DNA from 2 places in the Thalassotalea sp. PLHSN55 genome. Region 1 is predicted to be linked to the other one. Evidence: predicted binding sites of a transcription regulator. Region 1 holds the regulator's gene; the other holds the start of a gene.
What was found. Region 1 encodes FNR, which switches genes on or off when oxygen is low (the NO sensors DNR and NnrR bind a similar motif). Its sites were predicted from a motif close to TTGATCTAGATCAA; they were not measured.

Region 1 (7,912 bases):
AGTGATGATTGGCACCGTGCTCATTTAATTGACCCTCGTTCAGTTGTGCCTGAGTCGAATATGCCATCGTTCAAGTGGTTAGAAGAAACAACTCTTGATGGTGAATTAACGGCGAAGAAACTAGAAACCTTTAACTGGTTAACTAGAAACCGCTCGCATAAAAATGAACAAGGTGAACGCATTCCATTATATTCTGAAGAAGACGTTGCTGGCGCGCAAGCTGCCGTGCAAGGTAAAACAGAAATGGATGCGCTTATTGCGTACTTGCAATCACTTGGTCATGCGTTGAAATAATATGGATTACGGAACGCTTAGAGGGCTAATTGCCCTAGTAATTTTAGCATTGTTCTTAATTATTGTTGTTTGGGCTTTCAATAAGAAACGTAAGAGTTCTTTTGATGATGCCGCTAACTCAATTTTTGAAAACGAGCACAACGAAAAAACAAGCAAACAGGAGACTAATAATAATGTCTAGCTTCTGGAATATATGGATTTGGGTTCTAACACTCGGTACTTTAGTAGGTTGTGCACTTCTACTAAAATGGTGTTTAAAGAACTTCGCTGGTGTTAAAGAAGGTGAGTCAATGGGACACACTTTCGATGGCATTGAAGAATTAAATAACCCTTTACCTTCATGGTGGAGTTGGTTCTTTGGTTTAACTATCCTTTGGGGTTTTGCCTACTTTGTCATTTATGGCTTAGGCGACTGGAAAGGTGTAACAAATTGGAAAAGTGCAAACCAAGATGTTACTAGCTTAGCTGATTCAAAAGCACAAATGATTGCAGCAAGAGAAAATGGCATTATCGTACAATACGATCGTGAAATGGACGCTGCTGAAGCTAAATACGGCCCTATCTTTGAAGCTTTTGCCAAGCGCAGCATCGAAGATCTTGCAACTGACAAAGACGCGTTAAAAATAGGTCAACGCTTATTTTTACAAAACTGCTCACAATGTCATGGTTCAAATGCTAGCGGTACAACAGGCTTCCCTGATTTAACCGACAATGCATGGTTATATGGTGGTACACCTGAAGCGATTAAAGAAAGTATCTTAAACGGTCGTAAAGCAACAGGTATGATGGCTTGGGAAGGCGCGTTAGGCGGTGAACAAGGTGTTAAAGAAGTTGCAGCTTACGTGATTAGTTTAAGTGGTCGCTCAGTGAACCCAGACCTTGCAGAAGCTGGTAAAGCCAAATTTGGTCTTTGTGCTGGTTGTCATGGCGCAGATGGTAAAGGTAGCTTAGCAATGAACTTACCTTTAGGTGCACCAAATTTAACTGACAACATTTGGTTATACGGTGGTTCACAACGTGTAATTGAAGAGTCTATTCGTAACGGTCGTGCTGGTGTTATGCCGCCGTGGAAAGACATCTTAGGTGAAGAAAAAGTTCACTTGATCAGTGCTTACGTTTATAGCTTATCGCAAAAATAATGTAATCATTTAAGATTAATTTAAAAACCCTGTTAAGCGATTAACAGGGTTTTTTTATACGTAAATTTTACAATATAATCGGCTAAATTATACGGCTTTAACTTGGTTCAAAGCCAATATATTAGTATAATGGCGCCCTATTTTCTTAGTGTGAATTGTAATGAAAACATCATGGTATAAAGAGCCTTGGGCATGGTTAGTATTTATTTTGCCTCTTACTGCAGTTGTTGCAGGGATTGCCACCTTAATTATCGCAAATACCAACCCAGATACTTTGGTTGTCGGCGATTATTACAAAAAAGGCAAAGCCATCAATTTAGAAGTAAATAAAGTAAAACTGGCCCAAAAGTTAGGCATGCGCTTTGAATTGAAGCTAGAAAGTCAAGACTTAATCATCAAGCCTACAGGCATTGAAAAAATATTTCCTATGCTAAACGTTAATTTTTACCACCCTACGTTAGCCAAAAACGATTTTTATTTAGCGTTAACACCTGATGGAAGCGGTAACTTTCGTCATCATTTTGAACAACCTATTACGGGAAAATGGCGTATTACAGTATCGTCATTTGAAAATACATGGAAAATTCAAAATACAATTTCATTACCTCAAAGTAACTTTATCGAAATTATTCCTAACCTTACTGAAGCAAATTAATGGCACAAAATTGTTACCACTGTGGCGAAATGGTGCCTAACGGCATCAATTTGTCGGTTAAAATTTTCCAAAAGCAACAAAACATGTGTTGTATTGGTTGCCAAGCAGTTGCCCAAACGATTGTCGATAACGGCTTAACGGATTACTACCAATACCGCACAGAGCCAGCGACAAAAGGCACACCGCTAGTACCTGAACAATTACAAAAGAATAAACTGCTTGATGATGCAAACCTGCAAAACGAATTCACCTATACGACAGACGCATATAAAGAAACAATTTTAACTGTCGATGGTATCAGTTGTGCAGCTTGTGCTTGGCTAATTGAAATGCAGTTAGCCAAAGTTGAAGGCGTTATTGCAATTAACGTTAATGCAACCACACAACGAGCAACAGTGCGTTGGCATAACGACACCATTAGCTTAAGTGAAATTCTAACCCATTTAGAACACATTGGTTATCATGCGCTACCTTTTAAAGCGAATGCCGTTGAAGAAAATAATAAAAAACAGGCCAAGGTTTTCATCAAACGTTTAGGCATTTCCGGCATTTTAATGATGCAAGTAATGATGATCGCTACCGGATTATATTTTGGCGCGTTCTCTGGCATGTCTGAAACCATTCTGGTCTACTTACGCTGGACCAGTATGTTACTGACCTTTCCTATTGTGAGTTATGGTGCATTTCCTTTTTACAAAGGCGCAGTTAATGCATTAAAAATAAAACGTTTATCTATGGATGTACCTGTTTCTATTGCTATTTCCTTAGCATTTTGTGCTTCCGTTTGGGCAACCGTAACTCAACAAGGAGAAGTGTATTTTGAATCAGTCTCTATGTTCACTTTTCTACTGCTTATCGGTAAATTTCTCGAGTTTCGAGCGCGTTCACGTGCCGCTGAAGTATCAGCAAATTTATTGAAACTTATGCCAATGACGGCTGTAAAAATTGTCGCAACAGACACTGGCGATGAAGAGCACTATATTGCGGCTAAAAACCTACAGGAAAATGATTTAGTTATTGTAAAGCCTGGTGAAACCGTGCCTGCAGATGGCACTATTTTACAAGGTAAAAGTCAGCTAAACGAGTCTATGCTTTCTGGAGAGCAGCTCCCCGTTAAGAAATCGATTGGTGAAAAAGTTTTTGCTGGTACCGTAAACGGTGATGGCAATTTAACTGTTGAAGTAAAGCAAATAAGTAGCCATTCATTTTTAAGCCAGCTGATTCGTTTAAGTGAACATTCTCAAGCTCATAAACCCAAAATTGCCAAATTATCAGATAAAATTGCCCAATATTTTGTTGCCGTTATTTTAGTTACCGCAATTTGTACCGCTCTTTATTGGCATCAACATATGCCAGAGGAAGCGTTTTGGATCACGCTATCTGTACTCGTCGCTACCTGCCCTTGCGCGTTGTCATTAGCAACACCTACCGCCTTAACTTGTGCAACCACACGGTTAAATAAAGACGGTATCATGATCAAATCAGCTCATGTAATGGAAACAATCCCAAAAATTTCAACCATGGCATTTGATAAAACAGGTACATTAACCAACGGCGAGTTTACCATTGTGCATGTCGATGTAATTGATGAACAATTTACAAAAGCACAATTGCTAGCAATTGCCGCAGCACTTGAATGTCATTCTCAACATCCATTAGCTAAACCGTTTAGCCAATATCGAGATTTTTCTTATCAGTGTGAAAAGCCAACGGTAGAGCCCGGTTGCGGGGTTTCGGGCCTAATTAACAATCAGAAATTTGCGATTGGTAAACCTACTTGGCTACTCAATAAAAGTGAACTGTCTCAATACGAAAACAAACAATGTTTACTGACTCAGGATGGACAAGTCATTGCATCGTTTACGTTACGTGATGATATTAGAGAAGATGCAAAAGACCTGCTCGATTATTTGACCAAGCAAAATATTAGTTCATTAATGTTATCTGGTGACAATGCGGCAGGTTGTCTCGCCGTAAAAGAAGCGCTTAACATTGCCACAACTCATAGTGGCTTAACCGCGCTTGATAAAATGGAATTGCTCAAAGAGCGACAAAAATCGCATACGGTTGCTATGGTAGGCGATGGTGTGAATGACACACCGGTATTCGGCGCTGCACATATCGCAATTGCAATGGGCAGCGGTACCGATATCGCCAAAAACGGCGCAGATGTTATTTTGTTGAATAATCAACTCGCTTCAATTGAACAATTGCAAAAAACCGCCATTAAAACTAAAAAAATTGTTTGGCAAAATTACCTTTGGGCATTTGGCTACAATGCCATAGTATTACCGCTTGCTGTAGCAGGATTTATTACGCCTTATATGGCGGTTATCGGCATGTCGTTAAGTTCAATACTTGTTATTACTAACTCGCTAAGGTTATTAAAAAAATGAGCATCATTTACGTTCTGATCCCTATTGCTATTTTATTAACAGCCCTCGGTATTTATTTATTTTTTTGGGCAGTAAAAACAGAGCAATTCGATGACTTAGAAAAGCAAGGCATGAGCATCTTGTTTGATGAAGAAGGTAAAGATAAAAAAGCCGCTGAATCCAAGCCTACCGAATCGAACAATGATTAACATGCCATTAGACTACCTATCAGCTTTCATTATCGGATTATTAGGCTCAGGTCACTGCATAGGCATGTGCGGTGGTATTAGCTCATTATTAACTTCAGCGATCCCTGGCGAAAAACCTAAAGCGTCTTTAGTTTTAGGGTATAACCTAGGCAGAATACTTTCCTATAGTCTAATTGGCGCTATTGTCGGTTTTACTAGTTCAATTGCCGTTAGAAATATAGGCGTGCCGGTAATTGGTTTACGCCTGATTTCCGGCGTATTTTTAGTATTACTTGGTTTATATATTGGCCAATGGCTTATGTGGATCAGTAAACTGGAAAAATTTGGCCAATTTATCTGGCGTTACTTATCACCATTAAGTAAACAAATCCTTCCAGTTGATAGCACAAATAAAGCGATTTTATTAGGCGCTATTTGGGGCTGGCTGCCCTGTGGTTTGGTTTATTCAACCTTAACCTGGGCATTAGCTAGCAATAGTGCTTTTTCGGGCGCATTTATCATGTTCTGCTTCGGATTAGGCACATTACCAGCGCTTTTAACGGTTTCATTTGGTTTTTTTAATATAAAAAACATCTTGAAAAATACATATTTTAGAAAAGCATTAGCATTAGTTACAATATTGTATGGAATTTTCACTATATCGTTTGCATATAGGCAATTGTTTTAATATGATCTTAGTCAATAAGTTTGATGCTAAGTTATTTAGGTAGTTATGCAAAATCGTCACTGTTCAGGTCAACAACACATTCATTGTCAAAACTGTAGTATCAGTGAGCTATGTCTACCTTTCTCCCTTAATGACAAAGAGTTGGACGTTTTAGATAAAATTATCGACCGTAAACGTCCTATCCATAAAGGTGAGCAAATTTTCCAAGATGGCGAAAAGATGCAAGCATTGTATGCTATTCGTTCAGGCACATTTAAAACTTTTACGGTAAATGAACAAGGTGAAGAGCAAATTACGGGCTTTCATTTAGCTGGTGATTTATTGGGGTTTGACGCGATTGCCGAATCAGAGCATCCTAGTTTTGCAAAAGCACTCGAAACATCAATGGTTTGTGAAATCCCCTACAACACGTTAGATACGTTATCTAACAGTATGCCGAAACTTAAAAAGCAAATTCTTCGTTTAATGAGTAATGAAATTCGCGAAGATCAAGAAATGCTTACACTGCTTAATCGTAAAAATGCTGAACAACGTTTAGCAACCTTTATTAGTGCATTAAGTGCGAGATACCACGATAGAGGCTTGTCGTCAGTTGAATTTCGTTTATCAATGACTAGAAGTGACATTGGTAACTATATTGGTTTAACCGTTGAAACAATTAGCCGTTTATTCAACCGTTTTCACAAAAGCGGTTTAATTAAAATCGACGGTAAACTTATTACCATTTTAGATATTACCAAACTCAATGAAGTTGCTGGCCTATAGGCTAGCAACCCACTGATTCCCCTTCCTAATTAAAATTTAAACACTTGTTTAATTATTTTCTAACTATCACTATAAACTTGATATAAAACAAAATACTATCATTTCTGGTAAGGCACTATTAAACTGTAATTAAGCGTTAATTTTTGCCAAGGTGAAATGATGGAAAAATATCAAAAAATTCTTGTAGTTATCGACCCAACCACAGATGAACAAAAAGCGCTAAAACGCGCGATAGAGCTTGCGAAAAAAACAGGCGCTAGCATTACTGCATTTTTATCTATCTTTGACTTTTCCTATGAAATGACCACAATGCTGTCAAAAGACGAGCGTGAAGTCATGAGACAATCTGTGATCACAGATAAACTACAATGGATTGACACTGCCATAGACGCACTAAATGACGGTAACCTCACTATTGAAAGCAAAGTGGTGTGGCACAACCGCCCTTTTGAGTCGATTATCAATGAAGTACTAGAGTATAACTTTGATATCGTTGTTAAAGGTACTCATCAACACGATAAACTCAAATCAGTAATATTTACACCAACAGATTGGCATTTATTACGTAAATGCCCTTGTCCGGTATTATTAGTTAAAGATCATTTATGGCCAGAAAATGGTAAAATTCTTGCAGCTATCAACGTAGGAAGTGATGAAGAAGAGCATCAGTTACTTAACGATAAAATCACTGAAGAATCCCTTAATTTATCTAAAATTATCAAAGCGCAAGTTCATCTAATTAACTCATTTCCGGGTACTCCGGTTAATATTGCCATTGAAATTCCTGAGTTTAACTCTTCTGAATACAATGATGCCATGCTCAAGCACCATCAAGAAGCGATGACAGAGCACGCTCAGCGCTTTAATATTGCTCCTGAGCGTGTATCCGTTGAAGAAGGCTTACCTGAAGACGTAATAGAAAATGCTGCCAACAAACTAGATGCAGAGCTCGTCGTACTTGGAACTGTAGGTAGAACAGGAATATCGGCGGCCTTTATTGGTAATACTGCAGAGCATGTTATTGATAGGTTAAATTGTGATGTATTAGCACTTAAACCAGAAGGTTACATTTCCCCGTTAGATTACGATTAAAAAATTAATATCGGATATTGGAAATCACATAAATAAAAAGCCTAACTACCGTAAGTAGTTAGGCTTTATATTTCTTATACGTTAATTTATTTAGTTATTTAGTTAGCGATTGATTAATCTGTTGTAAGACCGCATGTGGGTCATCAGCTTTGGTTATCGGACGGCCAATCACTAAATAGTCTACGCCAATATTTACTGCCTGCTCTGGAGTCATAATACGCTTTTGGTCGTCTACGTTACTACCTGCTGGGCGAATACCAGGAGTCACTAATTTAAAATCTTGTCCTAGGTCTGCTTTTAGCATTTCAGCCTCTTGAGCCGAACAAACAACACCATCTAAGCCCGCTTGCTTAGTGAGCGCCGCTAAATGTTTAACCTGCTCAGCAGGTGATTTAGTAATACCTAAACCTATCAAGTCACTTTCTTCCATACTGGTAAGTACTGTTACCGCAATAAGCAATGGCGCTTTCTCACCATAAGGCACAAGTGCTTCTTTCGCTTTTGCCATCATTTTTAAGCCGCCAGAGGCATGCACGTTAACCATCCAAACGCCAAGCTCAGCAGCTGCAGTTACCGCTTTAGCAACCGTGTTAGGAATATCGTGAAACTTTAAGTCTAAAAACACGTCAAAACCACGTTTAACCAGCTCACGTACAAAATCAGGCCCAAAGTAAGTAAACATTTCTTTGCCGACTTTTAAGCGACAATCACTTGGC
Region 2 (7,912 bases), on a different contig from region 1:
AGTGGAGAGCAGTCGATGTTAAGCAACGTTAGGTTGTGCTTCCGCTATTTGCATTAATTTATTATTAAGCACTTTTTTGGCACAACAACAACATTGGCCGCATTGCGTACCAACTTTTAATTCTGCCGCTAAATCGCGCATAGTTTCATTGCCGTTATCAACCGCAGCTTCTATGTGTGAATCAGTAACACCATGGCAAATACAAACGTACATATCTTTTCTCAACTCGTTTAACTTGGGTCTAATGCTAAACTAAACAAGAATGATTATCAATAAGAATAAGTTGATTAAGGTCAATAAATCAACACTGAGATATAAATCATTAAATGATAATGATTCTCACTTGTGTTTGGGTTTTATAGAGAGTATTCTTTTATCGTAAGATCAAAATTAAAGGAAGAATGATGCAACCTTGGCAAACACTGTTAGTGGCAGGAAATAACTACTTAAACCAGCAACAATGGCATTTGGCTGAAAACGCTTATCGAGCAGCAGAGGTCATGCTAAGTGAGTCATGGGAAAAAGACGCTACCAATGAACAGCTGTTAAATGCTTGGATCACAGCCAATCATAACCTTGCTATTTTGCATGAAATGCAAGGTGAGCATAAAACTTCTTTTCAATACTTAGTATTAGCGCATAAACGCGTACTGTTGTTAGCTCAGGCTCGCCATTTACCCAAACATACAATGACGATGATTATTGAAGCGATTAAAACAACGTTAACGCCAATTACGCTTTTTAGAAACAAATACCCTATTTGTGATCATTGCATTACTGCGATAATGGAAGTGAAGCAGTTAGTTAATGAAAGCGATGTTGGCATTCACTAACAAGTAAGCTATGTGCTTTTAATTTCTAATTTTTAATGGAATAACCCGTACTTAAAGATGCTGAATAATACGTTAGCAAGGAGTTTAAAATGAGTTTTTTAGGATTTAAAATTTTAAAAGTTACTGATAACAATATGGCACCGATTATACCTCAAGGCAGTCGTATTCTTGTTAATCATTGGTTTAACTCACTTTTTGTTAGTGTAAATAGTATTATTGTCATTCATCACCATTTTTATGGTGAAGTGCTTAAGAAAGTTACTGTGATTGATAAGTATGGTTTTATCTGGAGCCGAGATGAAAACGATAACTACCACAGTATTGAAAAAATCGGACCGGTAAGTAAAAGGCAGGTTTTAGCTAAGGTTTTATATGTATTTAAAGGTGAGCAAAAACAAGCAGTAGAAAATTGACAAGCTGCAAGTTAAAAACGCGAATAAATGGCGCTAGCTGCCCATAGCTTAAGGTATTTGGGGAGTGAAGGACTTAGCTAACCGCTGAGTTTATCGAAGACAAATTCAGCGGTTATAAAGTAGATCATTTATCGGCTTGATTTTGAGCAAACGGATGACGAGTTGTGCCACCTTCATCTAAATAGCGCATGATAATGCCAAAGGCTAAATCGAGCTCGGTATCGAGTTTTACAAATACTTTATGGCCAGAGCCTTTGGCGTCAGTCACTTCTTCACCCTTTTTATTTTCCATATATTCTAAGGTAAAGGTAACATTGCCTTTTGGCGTCATTAGCTCAAGTTGGTCGCCGGTTAAAAACTTATTTTTAACATCAATTTCAATTAAGCCTTGTTCATTTTTACCGACAACTTCACCAACAAATTGTTGAGTATCACTTTTTGAATAACCGTAGTCATAATTTTGTGTATCACCATGGCGGTGACGCTGTAAGAAGCCTTCGGTATAACCGCGGTGAGCAAGATGCTCTAAATCGGTATTTAACTGTGGGTTAAATGGCTTTTCACCCATCGAATCTAAAATTGCTTGGTTATAGATTTGCGCGGTACGGGCACAATAATAAAAAGACTTAGTACGGCCTTCAATTTTTAGTGAGTGCACACCCATTTTCACCAAGCGATCAACATGCTCAACGGCACGTAAATCTTTTGAATTCATAATGTAAGTGCCATGTTCATCTTCAAAAGCTGGCATGTATTCGCCAGGGCGGCCTTGCTCTTGTAATAAAACAATATCGTCGATTGGCTTTTCTTCCGGCATGATAATTTCAACAGGGTTGGCAATAACATCACCGGTTTCTGTTTCTGAAGCTGAGTGCACGTCATACTTCCAACGACAAGAGTTAGTACAGGTACCTTGGTTAGGATCGCGTTTATTGATATAGCCAGATAGCAAGCAACGTCCTGAATAGGCCATGCATAATGCGCCGTGCACAAATACTTCAATTTCCATTTCAGGGCAGCGCATACGAATTTCTTCAATTTCATCAAGGGATAATTCACGCGATAAAATCACCCGTACAACACCTTGTTGATACCAAAATTTAACCGTTGCCCAGTTAACCGTATTTGATTGCACCGATAAGTGAATCGGCATGTCAGGAAACTGTTCACGTACCATCATGATCAAACCAGGATCAGACATGATCAAGGCATCTGGCCCCATTTTTACTACTGGTTCAATATCTTTTAAGAAGGTTTTAAGCTTGCTGTTATGTGGCGCAATGTTATTAACTAGGTAGAATTTTTTACCTAATTCGTGTGCTTCGTTAATACCTATTTGAATATTCTCAAGGTTAAATTCGTTATTACGAACGCGAAGTGAATAACGAGGTTGGCCTGCATATACGGCGTCAGCGCCATAAGCAAAGGCATAACGCATATTTTTAAGGCTACCAGCAGGAGAGAGAAGTTCAGGTTTTAACATAAGGGTACTAACTCGACAAATTTGCGCGTATTTTAAGAGCAGCGCACTATTTACGCAAGTTTAGCGGTTGATTCAGCGCAATAAATTGTGCAACTAATTGTACGAAAAATGCACACCAAAACAGTTTGTTTAAAATTTAATGATAATTTGTTGAAAAATTAGCAAATTAAATGATGACATTGAAAATTTTGTGCTAAGTTTTTAATAGTAGCATTAAGAATAATAAGGATACTATTTATGGGCACTGAAAACGCGCTGTATACAATTTTAGTTGAGAAAATCAATCAAGATGCTTTAGTTTTACCAACGTTACCTGAAGTAGCACTTAAGGTTCGTCAAGCAGCTGATGATCCGGAAGTTAACTTGAATAAAATGAGCGATATTATTGCTCAAGATCCCGCACTGTCATTAGGCATGTTAAAAGTGGCCAATAGTGCAGTGTTAGGGCGAAGTGTTAAAGTTGAGACGGTAAACCAAGCCGTTACACGTATCGGCCTAAGGCAAATTAAAAGCATTGCAACCGCGATGGCATTAGAGCAAGTCTTTGTTTCTGAGAATGAAATTGTTGCCAGTTACTTGAAAAAATCGTGGGCAAAAACCATAGATATTTCATCAGTTGCCATCGCATTGATGACCTTATATGTACAAAAACATAAACATACTTCAATGACATTAGATGTCTTAACGTTAGCAGCATTGGTGCATAACATTGGGGTGTTGCCGATATTAACCGAAGCGGAAAAGCATGCTGATGTATTTGCTAATCCAACCTTCTTGCAACAAGCTATTATTAAGCTGTCGAGTAAAATTGGCGCTGAGGTAACTAAAAAATGGGGCTTTTCTGAGGAGTTTACCGCTGTAGTTGAAAACTGGAGTGACTTAACCGTGCTACCAAAAGAAGTGCACTATCTAGACTTTATTCGTGCCGGTGCCATTTATCATGATATTTTCAAAAATGCGTCAACTAAAGAAGTGTTATTGAAAAATTATGTGGCTAAAGAAATACTGCCAGATGAAAATTATATGCAAACACCTGAATTTTTAGACTTGGTAACCGATATTAAAACGATGTTCTCTTAAATGAGCTTGCTTTGGTCGTTTAAGCGTTAACTCTTTAATCATTAGCTCTTTAACAGTTAAGCCTTATATACCCGACTTGATATGGTAATAAGGCTTAACTTAAGCAAAAATCGCTAGATTACTCTTTTTCTAGGCAGTCGGTAGCCTTTAATGAAAACTCAGCTAATAAATCGCCAATAAAGCGGTTTAACTCACCCGCCATTAAGGCGAAATCTGCGTCAATTCGCGCAACAATATCGTCTTTATCAATATCATCATTTTGTTCATGCAATACGTCATAAAATTTTAAACGTTTAATGGCTAAGTCATCGCATAAAATAAACGACATTGCTTCATCCCACTCTAATGCAAGTTTTACTACATACTTGTCTGCATCTAAGTGCGCTTTAATTTCATCACTGCCCAAGTCTTGATTTTTAACACGTACTACCGCGCCATCGTCGCCAAGAGCGTTAAATTCAGCTTCCATTCCTAACTGAAAATTTTCACCTAAGTTGTTTTCTGTTAACCAGTCTGTCATTAATTCGTCTGGAGCTTGCTCAGGCGATAAACTTGTTACTGGTAAAGTACCTAATACTTTTCTTAATAATGCCAAAAAGTCTTCAGCTTTGCCGCGACTGCTGGTATTGATAACAACAATATTGTGCTCAGGATTGATGTAAGCATGGGTATCAGAAATACGAGAAAAAGCACGTGGCAATAACTCAAAAATAATATCTTCTTTAAATTGCTCTTTTTCTTTCTTGGTGGCGTTTCGGCTTTGCTCTTCTTCTAATTTAGCAATTTTTTCTTCTAACTGTTCTTTGATAACAGGCGCAGGTAAGATTTTTTCTTCTTTGCGTGCACACAATAAATAATTGCCGTTAACCCCATGAACACAGGTATTACCGTGCTTACCAAGTGCATTGACCCAACCAAAATGCGACTGCTCAGTTGACCCACAAGGCGTAAATAAGTGTTCACTTAAGTGTTTTTCTAAATCTTGTTCAGACCATTCAAAAGGGCGAGTAAAGGCGAAAAAATAAAGGTTTTTAAACCACATAAAGAAATATCCTATTGACCCTAAAAATTTGGGGCTGTATTGCAAATAATGTAAGAGGGCAATATTAACGTAATTAAGAACCTTAGGTACATCTATTTATAAGAGGAGTTGTGTTTTTCTCTGCTTGAGGTGTAACTGCGTTTAGCTAAAAGCTAGCTTGTTGCATGTCTGGAAATTCAATATCGTAACTTAAGCCCTTACCTAATTCGCTCTCTACATTGATACTACCGTTAAGGGTATCTTGAACTAAGTTTTGAATAATATGAGTGCCTAAGCCTGTGCCGCCTTGGCCAGCTTTAGTGGTATAGAAAGGGTCGAAGAACTGCTCTAAGCCCTCGGGAGAAACACCAATGCCATTGTCGTGATAACGTATCAATAAGTTGTTATCTTTTTCTTGTACTTTAATGACAATTTCACCTTGGTTGATACCTTCAAAACCATGAAAAATTGAATTGATGATCAGGTTGGTAATAATTTGCGCGATAGCACCAGCGTGGCAATAAATTTCAACATCATTTGAGCAGTCAACGGTAACAATATGATTGGTCTTTTTTAATTTTGGGTGCAGTGATTGAATAATTTCACTTAAATATTGTTTGATGTTTATTTTTCGAATTTTGTCATTGGTTTGGTCAACGGCAACTTGTTTATAACTGGAAATTAATTCAGAAGCGCGATTTAAGTTATTGACCAATAATTCAATACTATGGCTAGCATTGTTAGTGAAATCTTCCAGTGCACGTTTTGATAATCTTTGTTGCTCAATATTATCTTTAAGTTCGTTTAGTAAGTCTGATAAATACGTCGTTGAAGTTATACTGACACCAATCGGTGTATTTATTTCGTGTGAAACCTCAGCCGATAACATACCGAGTGATGCCATTTTCTCAGCTTCAATTAGCCTGTCTTGTGCTTTATTAAGCTCGTGAATCGAACTTTTAAGATTTTGGTTGGTTTCTTTTAAAGTTTGTTCTGTTTTACTGCGACGCTTGTTTTCTTCTTTTAATTGCGTTTGTTGAGCAATAAGCTCACGTTGCTGAGTTTCCATTTTTAACATGGTCGTGCTTAATGAAGAGGTTTTTTTAGCAACCTCTTGCTCTAGCATTAAGTTATGCTCGTCGAGCTTATCATTGGCGGCAATGGTTTCTTGTTGGGCGAGAGCAAAGCGCTCTTTATACAGTACCAGTTCATCAATCAAATTATTGTAGGAGTTCTTAAGTACGTTAAGCTCATTGCGTTCGTAACCAATAGAATGCAGTTTTGATGCTTCAGGATCGTCAAGATCAAACTGATTAATTTGTTGGGTAAGCTGATTGAGGGGATTGGTCAATAATTGGTTAAACGCGAGCGAAAACAAAAAGATCAATGCGGCCGTTTTTACCATAGCGTTGCCGATCAAAAAATAAATACCCACTTCGATGCGGTTAAATATAACCTGATTGCTTGATAATAACGTGACAGTGCCAACACGTGTTGTGCGCCCTGAAAATTCAAATATTAACGGGAAAGTATGCCCAAATAACCCTTGGTCGGTTGAATTAATGTTGAGGGCATTCACTTGAGCATCGTCAGTAGACTCGTATATATAGCTACCTGTGTCACCAATTTCACCTAATTGAGCGATAATTTGATCGTTTTCATCACTTACCGTAATGCCTTTGATCATTGGAATAGCGACTAAGCCGTCAGCAATATCTAGCGCTTGTTGAGTATTAAGTTCCCATACCGCTCTCGTTAAACTGCCACTGAAGGTTTTTTCTAATGTTAATAGCTCACTAATAATATGGCTTTTGGTATTGAAGTACTCCGCACCAATCTGCACGCAGGTAACGATAAAGGTCAAAATAAAATAGAAAGACAAAACGCGAGTTAGTAGCTTTCTAGATATGCTGGTTACTTTCATGCAAGTGTCGTTTTTTTAGTACTTTATTTGATTTTAGACATTTTATGGCCTGATAAAAGTTTTTTTTAGAAATATTTGCTTTTTTGTATAAAAAATAACGTTTAGCATAAAAATGCAGCTATATATAAGTAGCAAACCAATAAAAATAAAAGAAAAACTCAGTGCCTCGCGTATTAAAAACTTAATAAATGTGTAACTTATTTGTAAAGCGAAGACTGTATATTTCCAAATAAGATGGGAATTTATTCGTCTTTTTTAATTTGTGTCATTAATCTGTAATAAAACGTTAATATTATTGCCGGCATTGAAACTTTGAACAAAAAAATAGTATTTATCAATTAAGGTATAACAACATGAAATTTGTAAAAAACGCTCTATCAATAGCTATGTGTTCATTATTCACATTACCTGCATTTGCTGCAGATAAAGATGCTGAATTAGTAGATTTTTACGGTAAGGTTAATATTTCTGTTCAAGCAACAGATGAAGGTGACTTTAAAGAGAAAGAATTAAAAAGTAACGCTTCTCGTGTTGGTGTGAAAGGAAAGTATGAATTAGCTCATGGGTTAACTGCCATTTACAAGTTAGAGTTTGAAGTTAATATCGACGGCGACTCTAGCGAAACATTAAAAGCACGTAACCAATGGGTTGGTGTTCAAGGTGATTTTGGTGAACTAACGGTTGGTCGTTCAGATACTACCTTTAAAGTAGCTCAAGGTAAGTTTGATTTATTTAACGATTACGAAGGCGATATCAAGCACTTGTTTGTTGGTGAAAACAGACTAAGCGATACCATTTCATATAAATCTCCTGTGTACTCAAATGTTCAGTTTTTAGCAACTTACATTTTAACTGAAGATTCAGACTCAGATGATTCACTTTCTGTTGCGTTAACATATGGTGACTTAAACCTGAAAAAAACGGATTACTTTTTATCAGTAGCCTACGATAACAAAATGGCGGTAAACAAAGGTTCTAGCAGCGGTATTAAAGGTGTTCAGTTAAACAATACCCGTATTACTGGTATGTACAACTTCGGAAAATTACGTCTTGGTGGGATGTTAGTTGATACTGAACTTGAAAGAAGTGGTAAGTCAGAAAATGGTTACGCGGTAAACGTAGCGTATAAATTTGATAAAGTTCAAGCTAAAGCACAGT

Region 2: trhP (prephenate-dependent tRNA uridine(34) hydroxylase TrhP) is a predicted target of FNR. The motif match lies at 2,797-2,810, and genes of this name have one in related genera.

The regions. Positions count from the first base shown of each region.
Region 1 is NZ_JBPDIH010000012.1:62,094-70,005, forward strand. Features, by position in the region: gene ccoO (cytochrome-c oxidase, cbb3-type subunit II) at 1-294, shown strand, start outside; gene ACRRSQ_RS18640 (cbb3-type cytochrome oxidase subunit 3) at 296-475, shown strand; gene ccoP (cytochrome-c oxidase, cbb3-type subunit III) at 468-1,433, shown strand; gene ACRRSQ_RS18650 (FixH family protein) at 1,594-2,088, shown strand; gene ACRRSQ_RS18655 (heavy metal translocating P-type ATPase) at 2,088-4,484, shown strand; gene ccoS (cbb3-type cytochrome oxidase assembly protein CcoS) at 4,481-4,672, shown strand; gene ACRRSQ_RS18665 (sulfite exporter TauE/SafE family protein) at 4,665-5,339, shown strand; gene fnr (fumarate/nitrate reduction transcriptional regulator Fnr) at 5,385-6,104, shown strand; gene uspE (universal stress protein UspE) at 6,264-7,196, shown strand; gene pyrF (orotidine-5'-phosphate decarboxylase) at 7,291-7,912, opposite strand, start outside.
Region 2 is NZ_JBPDIH010000007.1:140,475-148,386, forward strand. Features, by position in the region: gene ACRRSQ_RS14740 ((2Fe-2S)-binding protein) at 19-213, opposite strand; gene ACRRSQ_RS14745 (hypothetical protein) at 402-833, shown strand; gene ACRRSQ_RS14750 (hypothetical protein) at 923-1,246, shown strand; gene trhP (prephenate-dependent tRNA uridine(34) hydroxylase TrhP) at 1,371-2,729, opposite strand; gene ACRRSQ_RS14760 (HDOD domain-containing protein) at 2,967-3,809, shown strand; gene rdgC (recombination-associated protein RdgC) at 3,928-4,851, opposite strand; gene ACRRSQ_RS14770 (ATP-binding protein) at 4,997-6,754, opposite strand; gene ACRRSQ_RS14775 (porin) at 7,108-7,912, shown strand, end outside.